DNA from 3 places in the Halomonas sp. GFAJ-1 genome. Region 1 is predicted to be linked to each of the others. Evidence: riboswitches for the same ligand, from Rfam matches in the RefSeq annotation. Region 1 holds a riboswitch; each other region holds the start of a gene.
What was found. A riboswitch is a leader RNA that binds a small molecule or an ion and turns the genes downstream of it on or off. The one in region 1 is predicted to bind thiamine pyrophosphate.

Region 1 (5,983 bases):
CCACCATTTTGCGCATTATCGAAAGCGAATCCCCGACACTACGCCAGCTATTAGGCAGGTTAGCGGCCGGCGGTGGCCACTGCACCATGGTGGGCACACCCGAACAGATTGCGGATGAGATGCAGCGCTGGGTAGAAGGCGGTGGCGCAGACGGCTTCAACCTGATGCCGCCGACACTACCGGGTAGTATTGAGGACTTTATTGAGCAGGTCGTTCCACTGCTGCAGGCGCGTGGGCTATTCCGCCGTGAGTACACGGGTAACACCCTGCGTGACCATTTGGGGCTGGCCCGCCCGACAGCGTAAGCGATGCAGGGCGGACATATTAGCGCTATATCGACTGCCCGGCATTCACCCCCTAAAGCGGCGCACTGCCGTGTGCAACAAGCCAAAATCATACGCTGGGCGTGACGGCAGGACACGTAAGAGCAGTAACGACACCGCCACGGGCACCAGCGCCGCTAGTAGGAAAGACTCCAATAAGGTTGCCGTACTCGCTCCGGGTGCAGGGAACATTGCCAATCCCGCCACAAGCCCCAGCGCGGTACTGATAACCGCGTTAAGGCCCGTGTAACGACGATAGAAAAGCCCAAAAAACACCGGGAATGCAGCGGCTGAGCAGAGCAAATCAGCGAGCAAAAATAGATAAAGCACGCTGTACCCCTGGGAGGCGACCCAGGTAACCGGGATGGCAGCCAATACAATCAACCAGCGTGACATACTCATCAATGAAGCACTGCTGGCGTTGGGGAGTAACCGCCCCATATCCACAGCAATAATACTCGACGTTGCGCTAATGGTGGAGTCCGCGCTACTCATCACCAACGCGAGGCCCAACGGCACCAGCGCTAAAGCGAACCATAACGGCACATCCGCCAATAGCACGCTAAACAGCGCCACAGAGCCGTCACCTTCAAGCCCCAGCCCTACAAAGGCCAACCCAAATAGCCCCATCAGGGCCACCACGATGAAGCTGCATACACCACTAATCCAGAAGCCTCGGCGCAGCACCTTGGTATCTTTCGCCGCGTAAATACGCTGCCACGTACCTTGATAAAAGAGTCCGGTAAGCGCTACGGCAAGAAAGAACGTTAACCCTGCGCGTATACCGCCTATATCGCTCACCTGCAGGAGCTGTGGCGCACTCTCGGCAAGCCCTGCAAGCGTTGGCGCAACGCCACCGGCAGCCTGCCAGCCAAACACCAGCAGCAGCCCTAGCAGTGGCATAATCACCACCATCTGTAACTTATCCGTGTAAATGGATGCGCGCAGGCCGCCGTAAAAGGTATAAATCAACGTGGCGACCATCACCACACTGGCCGTTACCCACAGCGGAATAGGGGCCAGCAGACCCACCATACGGGCAACAGCGGTTAGCCCAGCGGCCAACAAAATAAAGAGGTAAAACAGCATAATCACGAGCGTGAATGCGTACATGGTGCGGCCATAACGGTGGATAACGAACTCCGTCAAGCCATGGCCTTCAGGGATCAGCTCGCGCATGCGTCGGCCAAGAGGGATCATCACTAGCCTGGGCACCATCGAACCAAACGCATAGCCTAGCACGGCACCAATGCCACCCCAGGTAGCGGCCTGGGCGGGGCCAAACAGAATCCAGGTACCTAGCGTGGTCGCGACCAGCGTAAGCACCGTGGCACGGGTATTCTGGCTATTGCGGGCGATAATGTAGTCTTCAAGATTATCGCGATGACGGCGGGCATAAAGCAGGCCTGGCACAGCTAGCGCAACGGCACATAGCGACAGCCACAGGCCAGTCCAGATAGGGTCAAGCATCATGAAAGCGGGTCCTCTTTGCCTGTTGTTAGACCGGGCTGTGCAGTGGGCGCACGGCAGGCAGGCGAAAGCAAAGAGGGAGTATTGTTAGGCTACATCCTTCCCTTCGCCGGCATGACCCGGATCAGGTTCTAAGGGTTACCAACGCCAAATGGCGGTGGAGTCTCAGCCAGTGCAGGCTCCCCTAGGACAGCAGCTACCCTAGGTGCTGAGACGGGCGCTGTCAATTGAGGATGCCCACGGGCACCTCTCAGTAACCGACTCAGCAACGTCTAGCTTATCGGACGCTAACTCAACCATAACTCGATAAGCATGTGGTAAAGCGGTATGCCCAGCATGACATTGAGCGGAAAGGTAATCCCCAGTGAGGCGAGCATCGCTAGGCCGATATTGGCCTGGGGTATGGCCGCGCGCATCGCAGCGGGAGCAGCAATATAAGAAGCGCTGGCAGCAAGTGCCGCCAGAATGACCACCGAGCCGACCGGGAGTCCCAATGCCGTGCCCATGAGAATGCCCAGCATGGATAGCAGCAGCGGCGTGATGAGGGCGAAGGTCACCAAGCGCCAGTGATGCCAGGGCATTGGCCGCAAAGTTTGCGCAGCGGTTAACCCCATTTCCAACAAGAACAGCGCCAACACCCCCTTGAACGCCCCCGTGAACAGCGCAGTGACTTCTTCCCCTTGGAAGGGCCCGTAGAGCGTTCCAATGACCACACCGCCTGTCAGCAAAATCACGCCACGGTTGGTGAGCGTCTCATGCCACAGCTTACGAGTACTTTCTTTTACCGCCGCGCCTTGATGGCGCCTAAATAGCGCAATCGCCACCATAATGGCAGGCAGCTCCATGGCCACTAAATAGAGTGTGACTTCACTGCCCACGGCCAGCTGCCGCGCCTCCACATAGGCCAGCGCCACCGCAAACGTTCCCGCACTGACCGAGCCGTAGTGGGCGGCGATACTAGCGCTGTCCGCCGGGGAAAGGCGTACCCAGCGCCGCAGCACCGGCATTAGCAGCAGCGGCGTTAAAGCAGAGAGTAGCGCAACGCCTAATAGCTCGGGTACCAATCCCCAATGAATATTCCCGTGCAGCGCCATACCGCCCTTTAAGCCGATGGTCAGCATTAACAGCAGGCTTAACGTGTCGTAGGTGGCTTTGGGTACCTGCAGGTCTGACTTCACCGCCCCTGCTATAAGCCCCAGTAAGAAAAACATCACCACAATATCTGGCATCGCTGACGCTCCACAGGGTTAAAAGAGGCTGCATTTTGCGTGGATTTACGGATGACAACTAATAATAACTTGAAAGACAGTCATAGATAATCATCTATACTAGCTGGCGTAACCAAAGGGCACCTCAGGAGCGCCTAGAGCCATGAACATTCGCCAACTGACATTTAGACTACTGCAAGTCTATGTCACTGTCGTGCGCTGCGGATCGATCAGCGAAGCCGCAAGACAGCTGCACCTCACCCAGCCGACGGTCTCCCAACAGCTAAAGCGGCTAAGCGAGGCAGTCGGTAGCCCACTACTGGAGCATCATCTACAAGGGCTTACCATGACGGCCACCGGGCAGGCGCTTTATCAGGCAAGCCGGGATGTCTTAGGCCGTTTTGATGACTTTGCAGATCAACTCAGTGATTTTCAGCAAGGCAGCAAGGGGCGCTTTAGTATTGCCCTGGTGAATACCGCCCAATATGTATTGCCACGCTTACTCGGCCCGTTTAGCCAGGCGTTTCCTGAGGTGGACGTAACGGTACATATTGGCAACCGCCGCCAAGTGTTGGCACGCTTTGAGCGTCAAGAAGACGACCTTTATGTATTTAGCCATCCGCCTGCTCTTGCCCATGCCGTGGCAGCACGCTTTATGCGCAACCCGCTGGTGGCCATCGCTGCCGCTGGCCACCCCCTTACACAGCACTCATCAATCACCATGGAGCAGCTGCTTAATGAGCGCTTGTTGCTGCGCGAACCGGGGTCAGCCACGCGTATGCTACTGGAAAGTTGGCTACAAGAGCATGGGCTAACCATGAAGAAAACCCTGCAAATGGCCAGCAATGAAGCGATTCGCGTTGGCGTGGCGGCGCGCATGGGGGTCGCGGTGCTATCAGAGCATGTACTGCCAAGCGAGCATCCCGAGATATCGATTCTTCCGGTAGAAGGCTTACCCATTGAAAGCCACTGGCAGATGATTGTCCGCAATGACCAGCGGCTTCCCCAATCCGCCCAGCGCTTTCTTCACTATGTCAACGCACATCTTGCCCAGTGGATCGAGCCACGCTTCATATGCAATGAGCTGGATGCGCTGCTTCACAGAGAGCATGAGCATAGTCGCTGTCACTAGTCACTAGCGAGCTCCGGCAAATATCAGCGATAGCTACTTCAACAAAATCTTATGTTTTTTATTAGCAAAATAATTAGTTTCTAAAAAAAGACGTAATACCTGCCTTATTAGCGGTTTTCATTCGTTTTTATTCCGTATTGCAATGCAACACGGATTGATAAACTAGCCGCGATTAACCCTCTCCCCTTCTAATCTTTATTAGGATAAAGCCCATCATGTTGATGTTGCAGCAAGACCCCAGCCAGCCGCGAGTTTCTCGCCGCTGGCTTTTTCTGTTTGCAGCTTTACTACTCGGTATAAGCCCTGCGGCTTTTGCTGTCACCGGAGATATTGATTTAACCACGTCTGTTATCGGCTTCTTTGCAGTCGCAGTTTTCGTTTTGGCCTACGCGTTAGTTATGGCTGAAGAGAAAATCCACATGCGCAAGTCCAAGCCTGTACTGGTAGCAGCCGGTATCATTTGGGGACTCATTGGCTGGGTGTACGTCCAAAATGGCATGTCGGAAACGTCAGAACATGCGTTCCGTGTGACCCTTTTGGAGTTCACCGAGCTAATGCTGTTCCTGCTAGTAGCGATGACCTATATCAACGCCATGGAAGAGCGCCGGGTATTCGATGCGCTGCGTTCGTGGATGCTGCGTAAAGGCTTTAGCTACCGCCAGCTGTTCTGGCTAACGGGTGGCCTCGCCTTTGTGCTATCTCCCATTGCCGATAACCTAACCACGGCGCTACTCATGTGTGCTGTCATCACCAAAGTGGCTGAAGGTGATAAGCGCTTTATTAATCTTGCCTGTATTAACGTTGTGGTGGCCGCCAATGCCGGCGGGGCCTTTAGCCCATTCGGGGACATCACCACGCTGATGGTGTGGCAGGCAGGTATGGTCGCTTTCCAAGAGTTCTTTGTGCTCTTCTTGCCCTCTCTGGTCAATTTCCTGATTCCTGCCGTCATCATGAGCGCCTTTATCAAAGACGAGAAGCCCAGCAGCGTCTATGAGGATGTATGGCTAAAGCGCGGTGCACGGCGAATTATCGCGCTGTTCCTGCTGACCATTACCACCGCTGTGTTGTGCCATACGCTGCTGCATCTCCCGCCGGTACTCGGCATGATGACCGGGCTTGGCTACCTACAGTTTTTCGGCTATTACCTGCGCCGCACGCTACCTCAATCACTGGAGCGCAAACGTGAACGCTATAGCCGGCGCGGCGACAATAAAAAACTTGAGCAGCTAGGCGGCGTGGTGCCGTTCGATGTGTTTAACCGCGTGGCACGCGCTGAGTGGGATACACTGCTGTTCTTCTATGGGGTGGTGATGTGCGTAGGCGGTCTTGGCTTCATGGGCTACCTTGGGTTGCTTTCCGAAGCGCTTTACACAGGCTGGGATGCTACCTGGGCAAATATAGTGCTGGGGGTCGTATCGGCGGTGGTGGATAACATTCCGGTGATGTTTGCCGTACTCACCATGCAGCCAGAGATGTCCCACGGCCACTGGCTATTGATCACGTTAACCGCAGGCGTAGGCGGCAGCTTACTCTCTATTGGCTCAGCAGCAGGAGTGGCCGTTATGGGCCAAGCCCGCGGCGCTTACACCTTTATGGGCCACCTGCGCTGGGCACCGGTTATTTTTCTCGGTTACATCGCCAGTATCCTCGTGCATCTGTGGCTTAACGCCGACAGCTTTACTGTCTTTAATTAATAAATAACCGCCATAACACCTAATGCCCGCGCCAAGCGCCTACAAGCGCTGCGCGGGCGTTTTAGTAAGCTTCAAATAAATACTCGATTGGCGTTGGTCTGCCCAGCAGGTACCCCTGGTAGCGGTAACACCCATGCCCCCGCAGCCATTCCAACT
Region 2 (5,983 bases), on a different contig from region 1:
TGCATCTTGGATAGCCATAGGGTGGCACTCTAAACGCTCAAGTAGACTCCGCTCTCGCTGACCTGACTCTCCTTGCATATCTATCCAGATATGGCTTCCCGGGGTTGCCTGCCACTGCTCAATTGAGTCTTCATCACCTTCATGCACAAGCCCGTCATGCGTGGTGAGCATACTGCGGATCATAATCGTCCCTGAGGTGGGTGCTGACTAAATATCGTTTGATATATCAACGGATTGGGCTAAGTGTAGCCGCCCTTTACCTGCATGTTTGGCTTCATACATAGCAACATCTGCACGCTTGAGCAGCTCTTTTGCCGTTTCGACGGCTTCCGGCATAAATAGCGCCACACCAACGCTGGTGCTAACGTTAAGCGTGACGCCAGCCACTATCAGCGGCTGCTCGATAGTACGTATCAATTTGTTCGTAAAGGTCACCAGGGCCCCGCTGTCGACCCCTTCTAGTAACAACACAAACTCGTCACCAGCCCAGCGCGCCACAAAGTCTGTTTCGCGCACCGATTGTTGCAACCTAAGGGCAATATCCCGCAGCAGCTCATCTCCCATGGCGTGCCCGTAGCGATCGTTTACCCCTTTAAAACCATCTAAATCCATAAACAGCACGGCCAGCGGTTTACGCGTGCGGCGCACCCTTGCCATGGCTTCTGGAAGCCGCTCATCTAGCGCGCGCCGATTGGGTAACGTGGTTAACGCATCTTCCCGGGCTTCCTGGTTGCGCAAACGCTCTAACTGCTGGCGCTCGGTGATATCATGAATGAACAAGCTGCGTCGCTCACGGCCATTCACTGCATAACTTTTTAGGCGAATTTCCACAGGAAGCCATCCGCCATCCCGCCGTTTGGCTTTTCCCATAATGGGGGATGTGGACGCGTGGGGCAGCCCTTCAGGAAACATTAGCGTGGTAATAGTGCGTGCCAGCGCCTCTTTACGCTGCCAGCCAAACATCACTTCAGCCGCATGATTCCAATCTAGAACACGGCCGATTTCATCAATACTTAGGTAGGCGTCGTAGGCTGTTTCAATCACCAGACTAAGCTCTCGAGTGCGTTGCTCAATCTGCTGCTCAAGGCTTAAATGCAGCGCCTTTAACGCACGCTGTGAGACTTCTTTGCTTTTTTGCTCAGCAATCAGTCGTTCACGTAGCTGGATCTCTCCTGCAACAATATCGGCAAGGTCTTGCATCGCTGCTTGCTCTGTCGCACTTAAGGAGCGCGGTTTGGTGTCCATAGCGCAGAGCGAACCTAAAACGTAGCCCTGGGAGCTTTTTAGGGGCAAGCCTGCATAAAAACGCACGCCGTCTGGCATTGTCACATAAGGGTTACTGGCAAACCGCTCGTCTATAAGAGCGTCCTTCACAATCAACGGAGCTGCTTGAATCACGGTGTAAGCGCAAAAAGCGACATCCCGTGGTGTTTCCGAAATATCTAAACCGATTTTAGACTTGAACCACTGTCGATCGGCGTCCACTAGGGTAACCGTTGCGATTGGCACGTTTAATAGATGGGTCACTAACCGAGTAATCCGGTCAAATACCGGCTCATTAGCCGTATCTAGCAGTGCCAACTCATTCAGCGCTGCTAGACGGGCATCTTCATTGAACGGTAGTGGATAGCTCATCGCTATAGAACCCATTTGGGGAAAGGCAATACGACACCATAAAGCGAAACAACGTTCACTGCTTGGCTCTCTGGCTACTCGTTAGGTAAGCCATGTCTCACTTCCTACGCCGGTACAATCCGGTTCAGGTTCCAGGGTCTGCCTATGACGCTCTCAGTCCTTCAATGAGGACGCCCCTGGCGACATATGTATGATGGCACTATCCTCGGCTAAATCAGCGGCTTAGTAAACCCTAAGAAGCATCAGAAACATTGTTCCGGGGAATACGGCCTATGGCATAAAATTCGGGGTTAGGCGGTGTGCCTGCCAAAGTGACCAGCCGATTGGACATGCTAAAGAAGGCGGCAATAGCGCCGATGTCCCAGCAGTCGTCAAGGGTGAAACCGACATTTGCTAAACGCTCTTGCCAGGCGCGCGAGAACTCGCCTAACTCAATGGAACTATACAGGGCAAAATCGAGCATCAAACGGTGACGCTCACTCAGGTCGGCCACATGATGATTAATCGCTACGTTATCTGCAAGTAGTGGATCTTTACTATAAATACGCACTAAGGCACCGTGGGCCACCACACAATAAAGGCAGCGGTTACGAGCGCTAGTGGCCACCACAATCATCTCTTTTTCAGCTTTTGTGAGCGTATCCGATGCTCGTTCCATTAACGCATCGTGATAGGCGAAGAAAGCGCGAAACTCATCCGGCCGATGGGCAAGCATTAAGAATACATTCGGCACAAACCCTGCTTTTTCCTGCACGTTTAAAATTGCACTGCGAATATCCTCGGGCAGCTCATCGAGGGATGCTGGTACGGCAAAGCGACTTATTGAAGCAGGCATAGTCTCACCTTTGTTGTTATGGTTAAAAATAGGGATGGGTTGTACAGTTAACGGAATGTAATAGGCCTAGTAATTCAGTAACAAAATACTATGCAAAGTGACTATTAATCTCAGGTTTCGCTCGCCATACTTTACGCTTACGAACACATCATAAAAAACCGTGCACAGCGCGCATAAAACGGCTCGCTAAAAGGGAAACGCCATGCAATACGCCGAAGCCAAAGAGCATACTCAGGGACGACTGCACGAGCTATTTGCTGAGCCATACCGTGCTTTTGAGAATGACGCCAATGAGCGGCAAATGCACATCCGTACGATGCTGTATGTGCTCCTAGCTCGTCCCATGAGCCGGGGTCAGGTAACACTACGCGTTATCCATGGTTGGGAGAACGGCGGTTTTGAACCCGCTGACTTACAGCACGTGGATTACGCGCTTCACTCTTTGGACGATTTTCGCGCTGCAGTTAGCGACTTTGACCAAGCAACCCGTCAAAATGCTCCGCTACCTGCCGACGACACGGCGATTCTTGCAACACCGCTGGCTGATGCCATTGCCGGCGCTGAAGCCGACGGCAAAACCCTAGCCGCGAACATCCGCGAAACCCCAGCACGCTGGCCCGCTTTTGTTGGCGGCTTAGCCCTTTATACCCTGTTTAAAATGTATCATCGCCTCGTTTACAGCGAAGACGACAACTACCGCTGTTCCCAGCTTGAAACCCCTAACGGGCTGCGTGAAATCCACGAGTTTCACCTTGAAGAGGGAGAGTTTGCGCTACTCGTCCCTTTACGCGAAGACTTTAAAGACGCCTCCACCCTTCTAGTGCTACATGAGAGCCAGCTAGGCCCCATCGAACAGCTCTTTGAAAAAAGCCTGCCGCTGTTTGATAATTTTTAAGCCAAGCGAGAACTAACCTCACGTGCCAACAAGCCCCGTTCAGACGGGGCTTGTTGCGTTTATTGCCTCTCGCGTCACTGGGTTGAGTCAGCGTTACAGCGAGATCGTACTATTGATACCGCTTGAGACATTTTCAGGCTCAAACCAGCGAGCGGTGACCGTTTTTGTCTGTGTCCAGAAGGCAATGGCCTGTTTACCGTTCGGCCCTAAATCTCCCAGCTTAGACCCCCGCGAGCCGGTAAAGCTGAAATAAGCTACCGGCACAGGAATGGGTACGTTAATCCCGATTTGGCCCACATCAATATCGGTCTCAAAACGCCGCGCTACCCAACCGGAGTTAGTGAAAATCGAGGTACCGTTGCCGTTGGGGTTAGCGTTAATAAACTCAATGGCTTCATCCAGCGTTTCCACACTCACCACACAGAGTACTGGCCCAAAGATCTCTTCCCGGTAGATGGTCATATCCGCCGTCACGTCGGCAAACAGTGTTGGCCCAACGAAGTTACCTTCAGCATACCCTTCCACTGTGAAGCCACGGCCATCCACTAACAGTTTGGCTCCCTCTTTTTCACCAGCGGCAATCAGGCGCTCTACGCGCTCTTTTGCCTGGGGCGAAACCAACGGGCCTAAATCCGCATCGCGCTGAGTGCCTGGCCCTACTTTCATATTGCGGGCACCCTCTTCAATATCCTTCACCCATTCGCGAGCTTCACCCACCAGCACAACCACGGAGTTAGCCATACAGCGCTGGCCTGCAGCACCAAAAGCTGAGCCTAACAGGCTATCAATAGCTTGGCTGCGGTTGGCATCCGGCATAACGACACAGTGGTTTTTGGCTCCCATCATGGCCTGCATGCGCTTACCTGCAGCAGCAGCACGGTTGTAGAGCAGTGAGCCTACGTGGGACGAACCGATAAATGAGAGCGCTTTGATATCCTGGTGATCGGCGATCTGGTTAGCCACATCAGGGCCGCCATGCACAACGTTCAGTACACCGGGGGGAACACCCGCCTCATGGGCAAGTTCTACCAAACGCATGGTGGAACTTGGGTCTTGTTCGGAAGGCTTTAGAACAAAGGTATTGCCGGTGGCGATTGCCAGCGGGAACATAAAACAGGGCAACATAATCGGGAAGTTGAATGCCGTAATACCGGCGCCAACACCAAGCGGCTGGTGCATAGTGTAAACGTCAACTTCATTGGCGGCATTTTCAGCAAGCTCGCCCAGCTGTAGCGAGGTAATCGAGCAGGCGTGCTCAACCACTTCAAGACCACGCCCTACTTCACCTTCAGCATCGGGCAATGTTTTGCCGTGCTCTTCGGTAATCAGCGCCGCCAGTTCAGCGGTGTTCTCACGAATCAGCGCCTGAAGCTTCAACATAATGCGCATACGTTTACCCAGCGGCACTTTACGCCACTCTTTAAACGCTGTTTTTGCGCTGGCAATGGCGCGCTCTACTTCTTCGGCGGTACAGAAAGGTACCCGGGCAACCACTTCTTGGGTGGCAGGGTTTACCACATCGCGCCAGTCCTGGCTTTCGGATACGACTTGCTGACCATCGATGTACATGGGTATTTCGCGTACGGACATAGCACTATTCCTCACGTTTATGTTTGTTATGGGTTCTAATTAGGAGCCTCTAGGGTATATCAGCAAGTTGACGTAAACGTCAACATCACCCTTAGTGCAGTAGCTATCTTTTTGGTCACGATAATTAGTCTTTCCCTAGCGGACATCCCCTCACTATGCTGACGTTACAGCCAAGTGCGGCTTTGTACGAAAATCCTTATCTGCTGTTTTTACCTATGCAAAAACAGCATAGGGGGAAATAATGGTCGGACGTTATGAGAATCTGATGACGACTGGGCACAGATTAAAGATATCGTGGCGCCCCCTCAAACCATGGGCAGCCCTATGCGGGATGACCGAAAATTGCTCAATGGTATCTTCTAGGCGCTGTGCTCGGGTGTCAGATGGCGTGGTTTACCCGAGCGATATGGTTCTTGGTCGAGGGGTTATGACTGGTTCCGCAAGCGGCGTGATGACGGCAGCTGTGAAACGGTATTTTCTCGCTTGCAGCTCAACGTGAAGATAGGCTTATGGTCCTAGACACGTGGATGATCGATGCCGCTTCCGTGCGAGCCACACGCTCTGCCGCTGGAGGCGGTAAAAACGGGAATCGAAAGAACCGCCAGACCACGCACTCGGCTGTAGCCACGGCAGTTTAACAACCAAAATTCTTTTGTTTTGTGATCGTCATGGCTGCCACTGGTGTTCACGCTACCTCCTGGTAAAGAGGCCGTATCTCGGCACTTCGTTGCGACATTAGAAAGCACTTAACCAACTGATCTACTCTACCTTTGAGTACGACCCTAGCATCACAACGCTCGCCACCCCATTAAGCGACGTGCTGGCTAACCGCCGCGGTGTCTGTCAGGACTTTGCCCATTTAGCCATTGGCGCCCTACGCTCCGTAGGCCTGACAGCGCGCTACGTTAGTGGCTATCTGGAAACCCAGCCACCGCCTGGCCAGCCACGTTTGATTGGCGCGGACGCCTCCCATGCGTGGCTTGCTGCCTGGATTCCTGACTGGGGCTGGCTAGCGCTAGACCCCACCA
Region 3 (5,983 bases), on a different contig from region 1:
TTCAAGCAGGCGGCAGTGGTGCACAGCTTTATTTAAAACGCGGCCATTTGGCCGCCGTTAATCTATCAAACCTATAAATGGCAGTAGCGTGATCAGGATAATCATCACAACGGCTACCATAACCAGCAACACTTGAAACGGATGCGCGGCCAAGCGCCGCCATAGCGTTGGCGCTTCTCCCCTGGCAGCGGCATCATCATACGCTTGCCGAGCCTTCACTTGGCGTTCAGCCTGGTACTCTGCCAACGCTGCCTCTGCTGCTTCACGTTGGTGGGGGTTGCGAAGCCAGATAGCATCTACCCCCAGGCGAAAAAAACCCGCCTGGGTTTCGTAGATGTCAAAGCCGCGTTCACCCAGTAGTTGGCGAACTTCCAGCGCCTCTTCATCCGTCACGTGTCGTAGCCGAAATAACAAATGGGCCATATTAGTCGCCCATCGCCGCCATGCGGTCTGCCTGAATCACTTCAATCCAGTAGCCATCTGCGTCTTTGACGAAAATAACGTCCTTCATTTTGCCCTGGTCGGCACGCTTAACAAAGGTAACGTTATGCTCGTCAAACCATGCTTGGGCGGCTTCCAAATTCGGTACGTTAAAACAGATATGCCCAAAACCTTGCGGCTCTGCATTGCCATCGTGATAAGCAAAATCTTGCTGGTTTTCGGTGCCCCAGTTATGCGTTAGCTCTAGCAGGCCTTTTTGGCTGAATGTCCAGGCGGTACGCGCCTGGGTCTCTTCGGGTACGTTATCCCCCGCGGCCACATTACCTAGAAAATAGAGCGAAAACTGCATCTCCTCAAAGTCCAGGCGCCTTAATACCTGCATACCAAATACCTTCGAGTAGAACGCCAGAGCACGCTCGGGGTCCTTCACCCGCAGCATGGTGTGATTTAAGCAAAACCCTTGGGTTTGCGGTGCGACGGGGGCAACCCCTGGGTGCTGTTCACCTTTAAACGACATGGGTCTCTCCTGCTGCTGAATTAACCAATACAAAATACCCTAGAGGGGCGTAAATACTTTGACGAAGCGGTTACTTTGCACAAGGCTTTAGAGTGCTGAACATCATCACCTCATAAAGCGCTTTTCTACCTCAACGATACTTTATGAAGGCAGCATTTAGCGAATTCTAGCCTTTACCAAAGGAGACCGCATGTCCCGTGACCGTAATGTACTGGGTGAGCCGCTAACTCCCTGCTGCCACTCTCCTAAAACTGGGTTCTACCGCGATGGTTTTTGCCGCGTGGGGGCCGATGATGCAGGCGTTCACTCAGTGTGCGCCATGGTGACAGAAGAGTTTTTAGCTTTCTCACATGCCCAAGGTAACGACTTAATCACCCCTCGCCCTGAGCATAAATTTCCCGGTTTAACACCTGGCGACCGCTGGTGCCTCTGCGCCCACCGCTGGGCCGAAGCCGCTCAGGTGGGTCTTGCGCCACCGGTGATTCTTTCCAGCACCCATGAGCGGACGCTAGAAATTATTCCGCTGATTAAGCTTCAGCAGCATGCTCTGGACGCAGTGCGTTAACCACAAAGCCGTACAATCGATATATAGTGACTGGAAATTTTATGCAAATCTTCTACACTTGCGTATCAAATGCTTTACAAAACGATTCTAAACCGGTCTCCTTAGAGACAACTAACTTTCTCTTTAACAACCGTTAGATGACCCGCGAGCGGGGTCAATCTGGAGCTTGTCATGACTGCAATCGATATGACCCTGGGCGACCGACTAACGCTGAAGCAGCTGTCTCATGTGCTGCAAAACGGCTTTTCACCGATAGTGGAAGTCGAGTCGATGGATGGTATCTACAAAGTACGCTTTCACCACGCTAATGGCGTCTCTGATTTATGCAACAGTGAAGGTCACGTCAGCACTTTTATGGGCACCGGTGAAATCCGCGATGCCCTTGGTCAACTAGGGCTAACACACGGTGTGCTTACCTTTGCCGACCAGTGCGGCGATGAGATGATCGGTGTGGAAGGCAAAGCGATAACGCCGGACGAGATGCTTACCTATGGAACGCGTATCTCCTTTCGGTAGTCACGTACTTAGCTAGTCTCGTAGCTGCCCGTTTTTGGAAAGCACTTCCGGCAACCCAAAGCTTTACAGATCCGTTTAAGCCAAGGATAGTAGGCCCGACGACAGGGGCGCCGTTATGACGGCTGAGAAGCACCCTTTGAACCTGAACCGGATAACACCGGCGTAGGGAGTCGTGGTGCCCCTACACCACCTCCCTGCCGGGAGGATGCTATGACCTCACGCTCCTTGAGCGATTACCCCCTAGGCGGTTATCTTGAAGCACTGCGTTCCTCTACGCCGCTAGTGCACTGCATAACCAACTATGTGGCGATGAACAGCACCGCCAACATACTGCTCGCCGCCGGCGCATCCCCTGCCATGCTTCACGCCATTGAAGAAGTCGCCGACTTTACGGCGATTGCTGGCGCGTTATCAATCAATATAGGCACTATCTCCTCTACCTGGGCGGACACCATGCTAGTGGCTGCGAAAACGGCCCATCTCCAAGACATCCCATGGGTATTAGATCCAGTTGCCGTGGGTGCCACACGCTTTCGCCAAACGCTATGTGCTGAGTTACTCACCTACCAGCCGACGGTGATTCGTGGCAATGCGTCAGAGATCCTAGCGCTTGGAGGGTTAGCTGGCCAAGGGCGCGGGGTAGATGCCACCGCCTCTACCCAAGATGCTTTTACCGGGGCTATTGCGCTTGCCCAACGCCATGGCTGTGTAGTGGCGATGACCGGCCTAGAGGACTTTGTGACCAACGGCCACCACCACTATCGCCTCACAGGTGGCCATGCGCTGATGCCTAAAGTAACCACCCTAGGGTGTGGCCTAAGCGCCTTGGTAGCAGGCTTTGTAGCGTCAAATCGTGAGCGCCCTTTTGAAGCAAGCATCGCCGCGCTAGCCTGCTTTGCCCTGGCAGGTAACCGAGCGGGAGAACATGCCACCGGCCCTGGCAGTTTTCAAGTCGCGCTATTAGATGCGCTGTATCAACTCACCCCCAATGACCTTTCTACCTTTGCCCAACTGGAGGCAGTGCATGCCGTTTGATCTCTCGCTTTACTTAGTAACCGACGCGAACCTTTGCGCCTCTTTTGGCCTAGAGCAGACGGTAGCGGCCGCGGTGCAGGGCGGTGTCACTATCGTGCAGCTACGCGACAAGCACGCCAGCGACGCGCAGATGATTGCCCAGGCTAAACGCTTGAAAGCGCTGCTTGCGGGAAGCGGCGTGCCGCTGATTATTAACGACCGCCTAAACGTAGCCCTAGAAAGTGAAGCCGATGGCCTGCACCTGGGCCAAAGCGATACAGCAGTGCAGGAAGCACGCCAAGCGCTAGGCCCTAACGCCATTATCGGCCTCTCCATTAATACGCTCCCCCAACTACAGGCCGCGCCGGTTGAGCTACTGGACTACGTGGGCTTAGGACCCGTATTCGCCACGGGCAGTAAGCAAGACCACGCCCAACCGATTGGCTTTGATGGACTGGCACAGTTGGCTGAAGTTTGCCCGCTGCCCAGCGTGGCGATTGGTGGTCTAAAGGCTGAGCACGCAGCGCACGTTAAAACCGCAGGCGCCAATGGCCTTGCGGTGATTTCAGCCATCTGTGGTCAGCCAGACCCGCGCCAGGCGGCGCAGGCGTTTTCAGCGGTGGAGCAGACTCAGGAAGCAGGAATTCCTAGCTGAACAGCGGGAATAGACGCCGCTGGCTTGAGATCGCGCATTAGCAAGGCAAACTCAAGCTGCTCAGGCTGAATGTCAGCCCCAGGTACCGGGATACGAACCCGGTGCCCAGAGCCGGGGGCGGCACGCAAGCCTTCGCCGCGCTGGTTCTCTATGTACTCAAGCGCAAAACGGCGATTGCCGCCGGGCAGCATTAGCTCCATGCTGTCGCCTGCTTCAAAGCGGTTCTTAACCTCTATATCAAGCATTTCCCGTGATGCATCGTAGCCGAGGACGTCGCCTACAAACTGCTGGTGCACACCGATGGAACTGCCTTGCTCATAGCTCTGGAACTCATCGTGTACATGGCGGCGATAGAACCCCTCGGTGTAGCCCCGATTGGCTAGGTTCTCAAGTTCATCCATTAGCCCCATATTAAAGGGCCGCCCGGCGACGGCGTCATCAATGGCCTGGCGGTAGACCTGGGCCGTCCGCGCGACGTAATAGTAGGATTTAGTGCGCCCTTCAATCTTGAGCGATGAGACACCCATCTCTGCTAGCCGCGCTACGTGCTGAACGGCGCGCAGGTCTTTCGAGTTCATAATGTACGTGCCGTGCTCATCTTCATAAACGGGCATCAGCTTGCCTGGGCGTGTCACATCTTCAATCAACGCCGACAACTCATCTTGATCATTAGCCGTTGCCGTTACCCCCTGATTGGCAGGCACCAAATCGCCCGTCTCGTCGTGAGTGGCGGCGACGGTGTTGTATTTCCAACGACACGCATTGGTGCAGGTGCCTTGGTTAGGGTCACGGTGATTAAAATAACCTGAGAGCAGGCAACGGCCTGAATAAGCAATACAGAGCGCTCCATGGACAAAGGTTTCGATCTCTAGGTCCGGGCACTCAGCACGTATTTCACCAATCTCTTCAAGGGAGAGCTCGCGGGATAAAATAATCCGGCTAATGCCCTGACGCTGCCAAAACTTAGCGGCCGCCCAATTTACAACGTTGGATTGTACTGAGAGATGGATCTCTTGTTCCGGCCAGCGATCACGCACCATCATGATCAAACCTGGGTCCGACATAATCAGCGCATCCGGCCGCGCTTCAATCACCGGCTCCATATCCCGCAGGTAGGTTTTTAACTTGCTGTTATGGGGCGCAATGTTAGAAGCCACATAAAACTGCTTTCCGCGCGCGTGGGCATATTCGATGCCACGGTGCAGATTATCGACCTTAAAATCATTGTTTCGCACACGCAGCGAATAACGCGGTTGGCCAGCGTATACCGCATCCGCCCCGTAGGCGAAAGCGTAACGCATATTATTAAAGGTACCAGCAGGGGAAAGCAGTTCTGGGGCTTGCATAAACAGTCACCGTTATCAGGACGATGGCCCGTGGCGCGTCAGCAATCACCAAAGCGCACAGGTTGAAAGGGCCGGATTATAAACAGCCCAAACGTACTGTCTTGTTCAGCTCTCTGCTTTGATGACCTGGATCAAAAAGTAGCGGCAACCAGCGCTATTTAAGCGCTTGGACGGCGCTTTAGCGTTGTGCGCCGGTCATGGTAAGCAATCGCCAAACCACTGCCCATAATCAGCGCACTGCCTACCCACACCCACAGGTCCGGTAGCTCGCCCCAGAACCACCAACCCAGCAGAACCGCCCAAAGCATCGCGGTGTAATCAAACGGTGCAGCGATGGCCGCGGGTGCGAAGCGGAACGCCAACGTAATAAACGCAGTGGCGCCAATACCCAGTACCCCGGCCGCTAAAAACCCAAGCCAGTGCCACGGCTGCGGCGTTTGCCACACCCAGGGTAAACTGACCGCCGTAATAACAAAGGGCACTAATGTCATATAGAACACCATTGCCCAAAGGTGCTCTCTGGCACCATAACGGCGCGCCGTAATCATCATAAGGGCATAAAAGAAAGCGGCCCCCAATAGCGTTAGCGTGCCTAGTTGGAACGCATCGCCCCCCGGGCGCACCACAATCAGCACGCCCACAAAACCTACCAGCGAGGCGATCAGCACAGGTGTGTCAATACGTTCACCCAGCAGTGGCACCGACAGCAGCGTGACAAAAAGCGGTGCAACAAAGGCGATGGCCGTCGCTTCCGCCAGAGGTAGCAAGATAAGCCCCCAGACGAAAAAGATCATCGTCGCGGTGTAGATAAGCCCTCGCACCAAGTGCACGCCTGGTCGCTTCGTGCTTAACTTTCGTAGCCCACCAGCGAAGTAGGCCATCAACGCAATCAGCGGTAACGATACCAGCGTACGAAAGAAAATGATCTG

Region 2: linked by a shared signal. The riboswitch ahead of MOY_RS12850 (diguanylate cyclase domain-containing protein) and the one ahead of MOY_RS05405 (sodium:solute symporter family protein) in region 1 are both predicted to bind thiamine pyrophosphate.
Region 3: linked by a shared signal. The riboswitch ahead of thiM (hydroxyethylthiazole kinase) and the one ahead of MOY_RS05405 (sodium:solute symporter family protein) in region 1 are both predicted to bind thiamine pyrophosphate.

Annotation. Positions count from the first base shown of each region.
Region 1 covers NZ_AHBC01000021.1:53,468-59,450, reverse strand. The annotation lists gene MOY_RS05410 (LLM class flavin-dependent oxidoreductase) at 1-305, shown strand, start outside; gene MOY_RS05405 (sodium:solute symporter family protein) at 351-1,796, opposite strand; TPP riboswitch at 1,878-1,989, opposite strand; gene MOY_RS05400 (sodium-dependent bicarbonate transport family permease) at 2,081-3,022, opposite strand; gene MOY_RS05395 (LysR family transcriptional regulator) at 3,165-4,133, shown strand; gene nhaD (sodium:proton antiporter NhaD) at 4,349-5,827, shown strand; gene MOY_RS05385 (EAL domain-containing protein) at 5,889-5,983, opposite strand, start outside.
Region 2 covers NZ_AHBC01000043.1:117,878-123,860, reverse strand. The annotation lists gene MOY_RS12855 (magnesium transporter CorA family protein) at 1-183, opposite strand, end outside; gene MOY_RS12850 (diguanylate cyclase domain-containing protein) at 208-1,635, opposite strand; TPP riboswitch at 1,719-1,823, opposite strand; gene MOY_RS12845 (peroxidase-related enzyme) at 1,868-2,470, opposite strand; gene MOY_RS12840 (hypothetical protein) at 2,673-3,365, shown strand; gene MOY_RS12835 (CoA-acylating methylmalonate-semialdehyde dehydrogenase) at 3,459-4,955, opposite strand; partial or broken gene MOY_RS12830 (transglutaminase-like domain-containing protein) at 5,698-5,983, shown strand, end outside.
Region 3 covers NZ_AHBC01000034.1:35,368-41,350, reverse strand. The annotation lists gene MOY_RS09490 (cupin domain-containing protein) at 1-77, shown strand, start outside; gene MOY_RS09485 (DUF6164 family protein) at 58-423, opposite strand; gene gloA (lactoylglutathione lyase) at 425-958, opposite strand; gene MOY_RS09475 (DUF2237 family protein) at 1,149-1,523, shown strand; gene MOY_RS09470 (hypothetical protein) at 1,695-2,039, shown strand; TPP riboswitch at 2,133-2,225, shown strand; gene thiM (hydroxyethylthiazole kinase) at 2,250-3,074, shown strand; gene thiE (thiamine phosphate synthase) at 3,064-3,708, shown strand; gene trhP (prephenate-dependent tRNA uridine(34) hydroxylase TrhP) at 3,684-5,054, opposite strand; gene MOY_RS09450 (DMT family transporter) at 5,213-5,983, opposite strand, start outside.